DNA from 3 places in the Nonomuraea sp. NPDC001699 genome. Region 1 is predicted to be linked to each of the others. Evidence: riboswitches for the same ligand, from Rfam matches in the RefSeq annotation. Region 1 holds a riboswitch; each other region holds the start of a gene.
The links. Region 1 has a riboswitch for thiamine pyrophosphate ahead of ACWCSU_RS19140 (purine-cytosine permease family protein). Riboswitches for the same ligand answer to the same signal wherever they lie in the genome.
Positions count from the first base shown of each region.

Region 2: linked by a shared signal. The riboswitch ahead of ACWCSU_RS11990 (FAD-dependent oxidoreductase) and the one ahead of ACWCSU_RS19140 (purine-cytosine permease family protein) in region 1 are both predicted to bind thiamine pyrophosphate.
Region 3: linked by a shared signal. The riboswitch ahead of thiC (phosphomethylpyrimidine synthase ThiC) and the one ahead of ACWCSU_RS19140 (purine-cytosine permease family protein) in region 1 are both predicted to bind thiamine pyrophosphate.

Region 1 is NZ_JBSFGF010000005.1:522,581-525,845, forward strand. Features, by position in the region: gene ACWCSU_RS19130 (Fpg/Nei family DNA glycosylase) at 18-896, shown strand; gene ACWCSU_RS19135 (rhodanese-like domain-containing protein) at 923-1,246, shown strand; TPP riboswitch at 1,298-1,411, shown strand; gene ACWCSU_RS19140 (purine-cytosine permease family protein) at 1,402-2,757, shown strand; gene ACWCSU_RS19145 (methylated-DNA--[protein]-cysteine S-methyltransferase) at 2,743-3,265, opposite strand, start outside.
Region 2 is NZ_JBSFGF010000003.1:392,793-396,057, reverse strand. Features, by position in the region: gene ACWCSU_RS11990 (FAD-dependent oxidoreductase) at 1-1,262, opposite strand, end outside; TPP riboswitch at 1,252-1,368, opposite strand; gene ACWCSU_RS11985 (NAD(P)/FAD-dependent oxidoreductase) at 1,421-2,590, shown strand; gene ACWCSU_RS11980 (Rv2175c family DNA-binding protein) at 2,621-2,995, shown strand; gene thiE (thiamine phosphate synthase) at 2,973-3,265, shown strand, end outside.
Region 3 is NZ_JBSFGF010000001.1:681,738-685,002, reverse strand. Features, by position in the region: gene thiC (phosphomethylpyrimidine synthase ThiC) at 1-1,425, opposite strand, end outside; TPP riboswitch at 1,418-1,530, opposite strand; gene ACWCSU_RS03285 (class I SAM-dependent methyltransferase) at 1,566-2,186, shown strand; gene ACWCSU_RS03280 (glycoside hydrolase family 95 protein) at 2,146-3,265, opposite strand, start outside.

The DNA of each region.
Region 1 (3,265 bases):
CGCCATACCCTGGTGGCATGCCGGAACTTCCCGAAGTGGAGTCGCTCACCCACTTCCTGCGCGAGCGGGCGGTCGGCCGTTCGATCGCGGGCGTGGACGTCGTCGCCTTCCAGGCGCTCAAGACGTTCGACCCGCCGGTCACCGCGCTCGGCGGGCTCACCGTCACGGGCGTGTCGAGGCACGGCAAGTTCCTCGACCTCGACTGCGACGGCCTGCATCTGATCATCCACCTGGCCCGCGCCGGCTGGCTGCGCTGGCGTGACGACCTGTCCGGCGCGCGGCCGGTGCGGCCGGGCAAGGGGCCGCTGGCCGTACGCGTACGGCTGGCGCCCGACGACGACGGCCTGGCCCCCGGGTTCGAGCTGACCGAGGCCGGCACGCAGAAGCGGCTGGCCGTCTACGTCACCGACAAGCCGGAGGACGTCCCGGGCGTCGCCGCCCTGGGCCCCGACCCGCTCGACGACGCCTTCACCGTCGAGGCGCTCAAGCGCATCGTGGGCGGCAACCGTGCCCAGATCAAGGGCCTGCTGCGCGACCAGAAGGTGATCGCCGGCATCGGCAACGCCTACTCCGACGAGGTGCTGCACGCCGCCAGGATGTCGCCGTTCAAGATCGCGGCGACGCTGACCGACGCGCAGATCGCCGACCTGCACGAGGCCATCGTGACGACGTTGCACGACGCCGTGGAGCGGGCGCACGGGCTGGCGGCCAAGGACCTCAAGGCGGAGAAGAAGTCCGGGCTGCGCGTGCACAACCGGGCGGGCCAGCCGTGCGACGTGTGCGGCGACACGATCCGCGAGGTGTCGTTCGCCGACTCCTCGCTCCAGTACTGCCCGACCTGCCAGACGGGCGGCAGGCCGCTCGCCGACCGGCGGATGTCGCGCCTGCTCAAGTAGGGTCCCGGGCGCGGGATGATGGAAGCATGACCGTTCCAGAGATCGAGGCCACCGCCGTTCCCGACGACGCCTACCTGCTCGACGTCCGCGAACAGGACGAATGGCTGGCCGGCCACGCCCCCGAGGCCGTGCACATCCCCATGTCGCAGATCCAGGGCCGCGTCGAGGAGGTGCCCGCCGACCGCACCGTCTACGTGGTGTGCCGGGTGGGCGGCCGGTCGATGCAGGTCACGGCGTGGCTCAACCAGCTCGGGCGCGACGCCGTCAACGTGGGCGGCGGCATGCAGTCGTGGGAGTTCGCGCGCCGTCCGATGGTCAGCGAGACCGGGCAGCAGCCGTTCGTGGCCTGAATGCCCCACTGTGGCGGTTCCGCCGCCATTGAGGCATGATGAGGGCGCCAACTGCATAGTCGCGGGAGCTCGGGGTGCCGGGCTGAGAGGGCAGCAACACAGCCGCTGCCGACCGCCTGAACCTGTCCGGGTAATGCCGGCGTAGGGAGTGTGCGATGACGCATGTCGTCGACGAAGTTCCGCTGACCCTTGACGGCGCGCCCCCCAAGACCCTCGGCGTCCTCGACCAGGGCGCGCTCTGGGCCAACCTCGGTGTCAGCCTCCTCGGTTTCTCCGGGGCGCTCATCCTGATCGACCCGCTGGGCGGCGCGCCGCTCAGCCTCGTGGCCGCGCTCACGGCCGCCGTGGTCGGCAGCCTCATCGGCACCGCCATGGTGGGCCTGTCGGCCATTCCCGGCACGCAGACCGGGCGGCCGGCGATGGTGCTGCTGCGCGGGCTGTTCGGGGCGAAGATGTCGTACGTCCCGTCCGTGCTGAACATCGTGCAGATGCTCGGCTGGGGGGCCTTCGAGCTCTGGGTGATCGCCAAGGCCGCGAACGCCATCTTCGGGGACGTCCCGTACCAGGTGTGGGTGGTGGTGGCGGGCGTGCTGACCACCGCGCTGGCCGTCTGGCCGCTCGGGTCGATCAGGCTGCTGCGCCGGTACGTGACCGTCGGCGTGATCGTGTCGCTGATCTGGTTCACCGTGTCGTTCCTGGGCGAGGCGCCGACGTACACGGGCGGGTCGTGGACGGCCTTCGCCCCGGCCGTCGACTACGTGATCGCCCTGTCGGTGTCGTGGGTGCCGATGGCCGCCGACTTCGCCAGGCACTCGCGCTCCAGCCGGGCCGCCTTCACCGGCGTCGTCGGCGGCTACACCGTCGCCCAGGTGGCCTGCCTGGCCCTCGGCGTGTACGCGGTGGCCATCGCGGGCGCCCAGGCGGTCCAGGCCGACGGCATGGTCGTGTTCCAGCCGTTCGTCGTGGCGCCGCTGGGCGCGCTGTTCTTCGGCATCCTGGTGCTGCGCGAGACCGACCAGTCCTTCGCCAACGTCTACTCCACCACCGTCTCGCTCCAGAACCTCATGCCGAAGGTCGACCGGCGGGTCGTCTCCACCGCGATCGGCGTGCTCACCACCGCGATCGCCCTGGTCGTGGACGTCACCTCCTACGGCGCGTTCCTCGGCGTGATCGGCGCGGTGTTCGTGCCGATGTTCGCGGTGCTGGCCGTCGACTACTTCGTGCTCGGCGGCGCCGCCCGCTGGAACACCGCCGAGGACGCGCCCTCGCGCTGGCTGATGCTGCTGCCGTGGGCGCTCGGCTTCGCCGCCTACTGGTTCACCACCTCGACGCCCACCGTCGCCGGCTGGGACGACTTCTGGGCGGCCGCCCGCGACGCGGTCGGCTTCACAAGGGAGACGTGGATGAACGGCGCGCTCGGCGGCGCGCTCGTCGCCGCCCTGGTGACCCTGCTGATCGGTGGGCTGACCGGTGGGCTGACCAGGGGCCTGCGCCGGTCAGCGGGCCGTTGAGACGCGGCGCTCGATGTTGAGCAGGTGCTGCTTGGCGGCCACGCCTCCGGCGTAGTCGCCGAGCTCGCCGTCCTCACGGACCACCCGATGGGAGGGCACGATCACGCAGACGGGGTTGGCGCCGACCGCGTTGCCGACCGCGCGCAGCGCGCGCGGCCGTCCGATGCTCGCGCCGATCTCCTCGTACGTCGTGGTCGTGCCGTAGGGGACGGCCATGGTCTTCTGCAGCACGCTACGGGCGAACGGCGTGGCCAGCGCGAGGTCGACCGGCGTGGCGAACGTGCGCAGCCGCCCGGAGAAGTACGCGTCGAGCTCCCGGCGCACCGGGTCGAGACGGCGGGCGTCGGGCCCGATGAACGTGCCGACCTCCTTGGCCACCCGCTCGTACACGACGTTCTCGGACTCGAAACTGCAGGCCGCGATGCCTTTCCCGGTGACCGCCAGGACCAGCCTGCCCACGGCGCCGTCGTAGGTGCCGAACGCGATGTGCGGCGGGCCCTCGCCCTTG
Region 2 (3,265 bases), on a different contig from region 1:
GCCAGCAGGACCCCGCCCCGGTGGTGGCCGGTCGCCAGCACCAGCCCGGGAGCCGCGCCCGGCCCGATGATCGGCAGGTTGTCGGGGGTGCCCGGCCGCAGCCCGGCGACCACGTCGGCGACCTCCAGCTCGGTGACGCCCGGCACCAGCTCCCTGGCGTCCCGCAGCAGCTCGTAGAGCCCGCCGGCGGTCACCCGGGTGTCGAACCCCAGCTCCTCCTGCGTGGCCCCGAGCACCAGCTCGCCGTCGCCCCTGGGGACGAGGTAGACGGGGGCGCCGTGCACCATCCCGCGTACGCACCGCCCGAGCAGCGGCTGCGGCGAGCGCAACCGCATGATCTGTCCCTTGATCGGCCGTACCGGCACGCCGGCCAGTTCTCCGCTCCACGCCCCGGCGGCCAGCACCACGCGATCGGCCGCGATCTCCCGCACGGCGGCGCCAGGCTGACCCGGGTCGGGTTCGAGGCGCACACCGATCACGGCACCCGCCGCGGCCCCGGTCATCGCCCCGATCCCAGCGCCGGTCCCAGCACCGATCCCAGCGTCGGTCCCAGTGCCGGTCGTGGTGTCGCCGTCGCGCAGCAGCCCGGTCACCCGCGCCCGCACCAGGGGCACGCCCAGCCGGTCGAGCGCGGCCAGCAGCGCCGCCGTGACGCGGCGCGGGTCGACCCAGGCGTCACCGGGGGCCAGCAGCCCGCCGCGCACCGACGGGGCCAGCATGGGCTCCAGGCGGCGGCACTCGCGCCCGGTCAGCCGCTCCACCCGGAGCCCCAGCTTGTCCATGAACGCCGCCAGGTCGTCGAGCGCCGCGAGGTCGTCGGCCCCGAAGGCGACGTCGAGCGTGCCGTCGGCGCGCAGGTCGAGCCCCCGGCGCGCGGCCTCCATCGACCCCGCCTCCCCGGCCACCCGCCCGAACCCGCCGCCGAATCCCGCGCCGGACCCACTGGCGAGCCCCGCGCCGAAGCCCGAGCCGGTGCCACCGGCGAGCCCTGTGGCGAAGCCTGCGGCAGACCCGTCGTCCAGCCCCGCGTCGGCGGCCAGCTCGGCCGCGAAGGACGGCCACCGGTTCAGCGACGCGGCCCCCAGCCGCAGCAGCGGCTCCTCGGTGTAGGCGACCTCGCTGACGGGGGCGAGCATCCCGGCCGCCGCGTAGGAGGCCCCGCGGCCCGGGGCCGGGTCGACCACCGTGACGGGCGACCCCGCTCGGGCCAGCCGCCAGGCGATCGACAACCCGACGACCCCGCCGCCCACGATCACATTCATCCGCGCTCCCTTCGCCGGCATGATCCGGATCAGGTGTCTTGCGGTCGAAGGCCCGTTCAAGCCTTCCTCTCAGCCCGGTGACGGCCGGACTCCCGCGCGTCTTGCCCTCCCAGCCTACGGCCTCGGTGCGACGCGCCGGCACGGCCCCCGTTATGGTCATGAACGTGAACCATGTCGTAGTGGTGGGAGCGGGCCTGGCCGGGCTGCGGAGCGCCGAGGCGCTGCGCGGGCGCGGCTTCACCGGACGGATCACGCTGATCGGCCAGGAGCGCCATCGGCCCTACGACCGCCCGCCTCTGTCCAAGGCCGTCCTGTCGGGCGCCGCCGACTCCAGCTTCCTGGAGGCCGACCTCGACGCGCTGGAGATCGACTTCTGGCCCGGCGTCACCGCCAAGGCCCTGCGCCAGGGCGTCCTGGAGACGACCGAGGGCGAGCTCGGCTATGACGGCCTGGTGATCGCCACCGGCGCCGAGCCGATCACCGTGCCCGGCGACGGCCCCCAGCACGTCCTGCGCACCCTCGACGACGCCCACGAGCTGCGCGCCGGGCTGGTGGCCGGGGCGCACGTCGCGATCATCGGCGCGGGCTGGATCGGCGCCGAGGTCGCCACCGCCGCCCGCAAGGCCGGTTGCACGGTGACCGTGATCGAGGCCGGCCCCACCCCGCTGGCCAACGCCGTGGGCCCGGAGATCGGCGCCCGCACCCTGCACTGGTACGACGGCATCGACCTGCGCCTGAACACCATGGTCGACGAGGTGGACGAGGGCGGCGTACGGCTGGTGGGCGGCGAGTTCGTCCAGGCCCACGTGGTCGTCACCGGCATCGGCGTGCGGCCCGCCATCGAATGGCTGGCCGGTTCCGACATCGACCTGCACAACGGCGTCGTCACCGACGAGCACCTGCGCACGTCCATGCCGGGTGTGGTCGCGGCCGGCGACTGCGCCGCCTGGTGGTCGCGCCGCTACGGCACCCGGCTCCGCGTCGAGCACTGGGACACCGCGCTCGGCTCGCCTGAGGTCGCCGCCGCGACCCTGCTGGGCGAGGAGGCCGTCTACGATCCGGCGCCCTACTTCTGGTCCGAGCAGTTCGGCCACATGGTCCAGTACATCGGCCACCATCCCTCCGGCGACCGCCTGGTCTACCGGGGCGAGCCCGAGGGCAAGTGGTCGGCCGTCTGGCTGACCTCGGGCGACACCCTCGCCGCGGTGCTCGCCGTCGACCGGCCCCGGGACTACGTGCAGGGCCGTAGGATCATCGAAGGCGGTCACCGCCTCGACACAGAACGCCTGGTAGATCCAGAGGTCCCCCTACGGGATTGTGTTGTTTGAGCAAGGACGGCATGTGGTAGTTGTGGTTTCGTGACGCTTTCTGTTGCACAGATCGACCGGGAGACCGACCAGCTCGTCGACGAGTGGCTCACTCTCCCCGAAGTGGCCTCACGCCTCGACCTTTCGATCGGGCGGGCCAAGCAACTCCTCAAGGACCACAAGCTGCTCGGCGTACGCCGCGGCGGCGGCGGGCCGCAGGTGCCCGCGGTGTTCCTCGACGGGAAGGACGTGATGAAGGGCCTGCCCGGCACACTGACCGTGTTGCTCGACGCCGGCTACGACGACGTGGAGTCGCTGCGCTGGCTCTTCACCCCAGACGAGTCCCTGCCGGGGTCGCCCATCGAGGCGATCAAGGCCGGCCGTCACACGGAGGTCAAGCGGCGTGCCCAGGCCCTCGGTTTCTGAGGCCCGCCTCTATCTCTGCACCGACGGCCGCCGCGACCGCGGCGACCTGGCAGAGTTCCTCGATGCGGTGCTGGCCGGCGGCGTGGACATCATCCAGCTGCGGGAGAAGGGCCTGGAGGCACGCGAAGAACTCGCGCTCCTGGAAGTCTTCCGCGACGCCTGCGACCGGCACGGCAAGCTGCTGGCCGTCAACGACCGGGCGGACATCGCCTACGCCGCCCGGCCCGACGTGCTCCACCTGGGGCAGGACGACCTTCCCGTGACGGTCGC
Region 3 (3,265 bases), on a different contig from region 1:
GCCCGCCCGTACCTCGTGGCTGAGCTTCATCGAGCAGAACTTCGGGCCGCACATCGAGCAGAAGTGCGCGGTCTTGGCGGGCGCGGCGGGCAGGGTCTCGTCGTGGAAGGCGCGGGCGGTGTCCGGGTCGAGCGACAGGTCGAACTGGTCCTCCCAGCGGAACTCGAACCGGGCCTCCGAGAGCGCGTCGTCCCATGCCTGGGCCTGCGGGTGGCCCTTGGCCAGGTCCGCCGCGTGCGCCGCGATCTTGTACGTGATCACGCCGGTCTTGACGTCGTCCCGGTTCGGCAGGCCCAGGTGCTCCTTGGGGGTGACGTAGCAGAGCATGGCGGTGCCGTACCAGGCGATCATGGCGGCGCCGATGCCCGAGGTGATGTGGTCGTAGCCGGGTGCGATGTCGGTGACGAGCGGGCCGAGGGTGTAGAACGGCACGTCGTCGCAGAGCTCGCGCTGCAGGTCGACGTTCTCCTTGATCTTGTGCATGGGCACGTGGCCGGGGCCCTCGATCATCACCTGCACGTCGTGCGCGTGCGCGACCTTGGTCAGCTCGCCCAGGGTGCGCAGCTCGGCGAACTGGGCCTCGTCGTTGGCGTCCGCGATCGACCCCGGGCGCAGGCCGTCGCCCAGCGAGAACGTCACGTCGTAGCGGGCCAGCAGGGCGCACATCTCGTCGAAGTGCTCGTACAGGAAGCTCTCGCGGTGGTGGGCCAGGCACCAGGCGGCCATGATCGCACCGCCCCGCGAGACGATGCCGGTCCTGCGGCGGACGGTCAGCGGCACGTGCGCCAGCCGCACGCCCGCGTGCACCGTCACGTAGTCGACGCCCTGCTCGCACTGCTCGATCAGCGTGTCGCGGTAGACCTCCCACGACAGCGCCTCCGGACGCCCGCCCACCTTCTCCAGCGCCTGATAGATCGGCACGGTCCCGACCGGTACGGGCGAGCTGCGGATGATCTGCTCGCGGGTCTCGTGGATGTTCGGCCCGGTGGACAGGTCCATGACCGTGTCGGCGCCCCAGCGGGTGGCCCAGGTCATCTTCTCGACCTCCTCCTCGATCGAGGAGGTGACGGCCGAGTTGCCGATGTTGGCGTTGATCTTGACCAGGAAGTTCCTGCCGATGGCCATCGGCTCGGACTCGGGATGGTTGACGTTGGCGGGGATGACCGCCCGGCCGGCCGCGACCTCCTGCCGTACGAACTCGGGCGTCATGCCCTCCCGGACGGCCACGAACTCCATCTCCTTGGTGACCACCCCGCGCCGCGCGGCGCCGAGCTGGGTGACCGGGGACCCCCACGCCGAGCGGTCGGTACGCGACGGCCCTGAGGTGTCGTAGAGCCGCACCGACGTGCCGTTCGACAGCCTGACCTCGCGCATGGGCACCTGGAGGTCACCGATGTGGATCTTGGAAAAGCGCGCGTCGCTCATCGCGCAAACTCCCTTCGCCGGCATTATCCGGAGCAGGTTCTGGCGGTCGGCGGCTGGCAGCCGTCCTCTCAGCCCGGTCCACACCGGGCTCCCGCGTTGGTCACCGCGATCATAACCTCGCGCGTGGCAGGATCAAGGGGATGTCTGATCCCATTGCGCACACGACCGCCACCTACGACGTCATCGCGAACCAGTTCGACGAGCGGTTCACCGTCCCTCTTCCTTCGTTCGCGGCCTTCCGCGAACGGTTCGCCTCATCCCTTCCCGCCGGAGCCACGGTCGCCGACCTGGGGTGCGGCCCCGGGCGCGAGTCGGCCTGGTTCACCGGACGCGGCCTGTCCACCGTGGGCGTGGACCTGTCGATCGGGATGGCCGCTCTCGCCGCCGGGCGAGGCGTTCCCACCGTCCTGGGCGATCTGCGGCACCCGCCGCTGGCGCCCGCGTCCCTGGACGGCATCTGGTCGGCCGCGGCCCTCGTGCACGTGCCGTCCGAGCAGACCGAGTCGACGTTGCGCGCCTGGCACGCGACACTGCGCCCCGGCGGGGTGCTCGCGCTGACCACCGCCCTGGGCGACGGCGAGGGGTGGGAGCCGGTGCCCTACCGGACCGAGTACGAGCGCTGGTTCGTCCACCGCGACGCCGGCGACCTGCTCACGGCGCTGGACTCGGCCGGGTTCGCGGTCGCCTGGCACGAGTCGAGCGTGACCCACCGCACCTGGTTCAGCGTGCTGGCGACAGCGCGTAGCTCTCCCCTGCCCTAGTCTCCAGGTCGAGCGCGAACCCGGGGCCGCGCAGCCGGGCGGTCCCGCCGCGCGCCGACGTCAGCCTGACCTCGGCCGGCACGCCGTCCCTCCAGGTCGCGCCCACCGTGAAGCCGCCGCGGGCGCGCAGCCCGTCGAAGGAGCCCGCGCGCCAGGCGGACGGCAGCGCGGGCAGCAGCTCGACGACGCCGGCGTGGCTCTGGAGCAGCATCTCGGCCACCCCGGCGGTCGCGCCGAGGTTCCCGTCGATCTGGAACGGCGGATGCGTGTCCCACAGGTTCGGCAGCGTGCTGGACCGCAGTTGCCCGCTCAGCATGCTCAGCGCGTGGTCGCCGTCCTTGAGCCGGGCCCAGAAGTTGACCTTCCAGGCCATGCTCCAGCCCGTGCCTCCGTCGCCGCGGGCTTCGAGGGTCGTGCGCGCCGCCGCCAAGTGCTCGGGAGCGGTGAGCTGCGTGCCGGGGTGCAGGGCGTAGAGCTGGGAGACGTGCCGGTGCCGGTCGGCGGGGTCGTCGAGGTCGGCCTTCCATTCCTGGAGCTGCCCCCAGGAGCCGACGCGCAGCCCGGGATCGAGCCGGTCGGCCGCCGTGCGCAGCCGTCCGGCGAACTCGGCGTCCACGCCGAGCGTCCGCGCGGCCTCGGCCGTGCAGGCGAACAGGTCCCGGACGATCTGCTGCGGCATGGCCGCGCCCGCGGTGAAGTCGCCGTGCTCGGGCGAGTAGGCGGGCGAGACGACCAGGCTGCCGTCGCGCACGTCGGGACGCAGGTTGGCCAGCCAGAACTCGGCGGCCTCGCGCATCGCCGGGTAGGCGTGCCCGCGCAGGTAACCCTCGTCGCCGTCGAACAGGTAACGCTCGTAGAGCTGGCGCACCAGCCAGCCGGCCGCGTCCGGCATCCAGAACGACGTGGGCCAGTCGTGCACCCCCGTGAACCCGAACGGGTTGGTGTTGGAGTGCACCACCCATCCCTCGGTGCCGAAGATCGACCTGGCGGTCTCGCGTCCGGGCGCGCGCAGCCCCGCCACGAACTCCTGGTACGGCACCGCCGTCTCGGCCAGGTTCGCCGGCTCGGCGGGCCAGTAG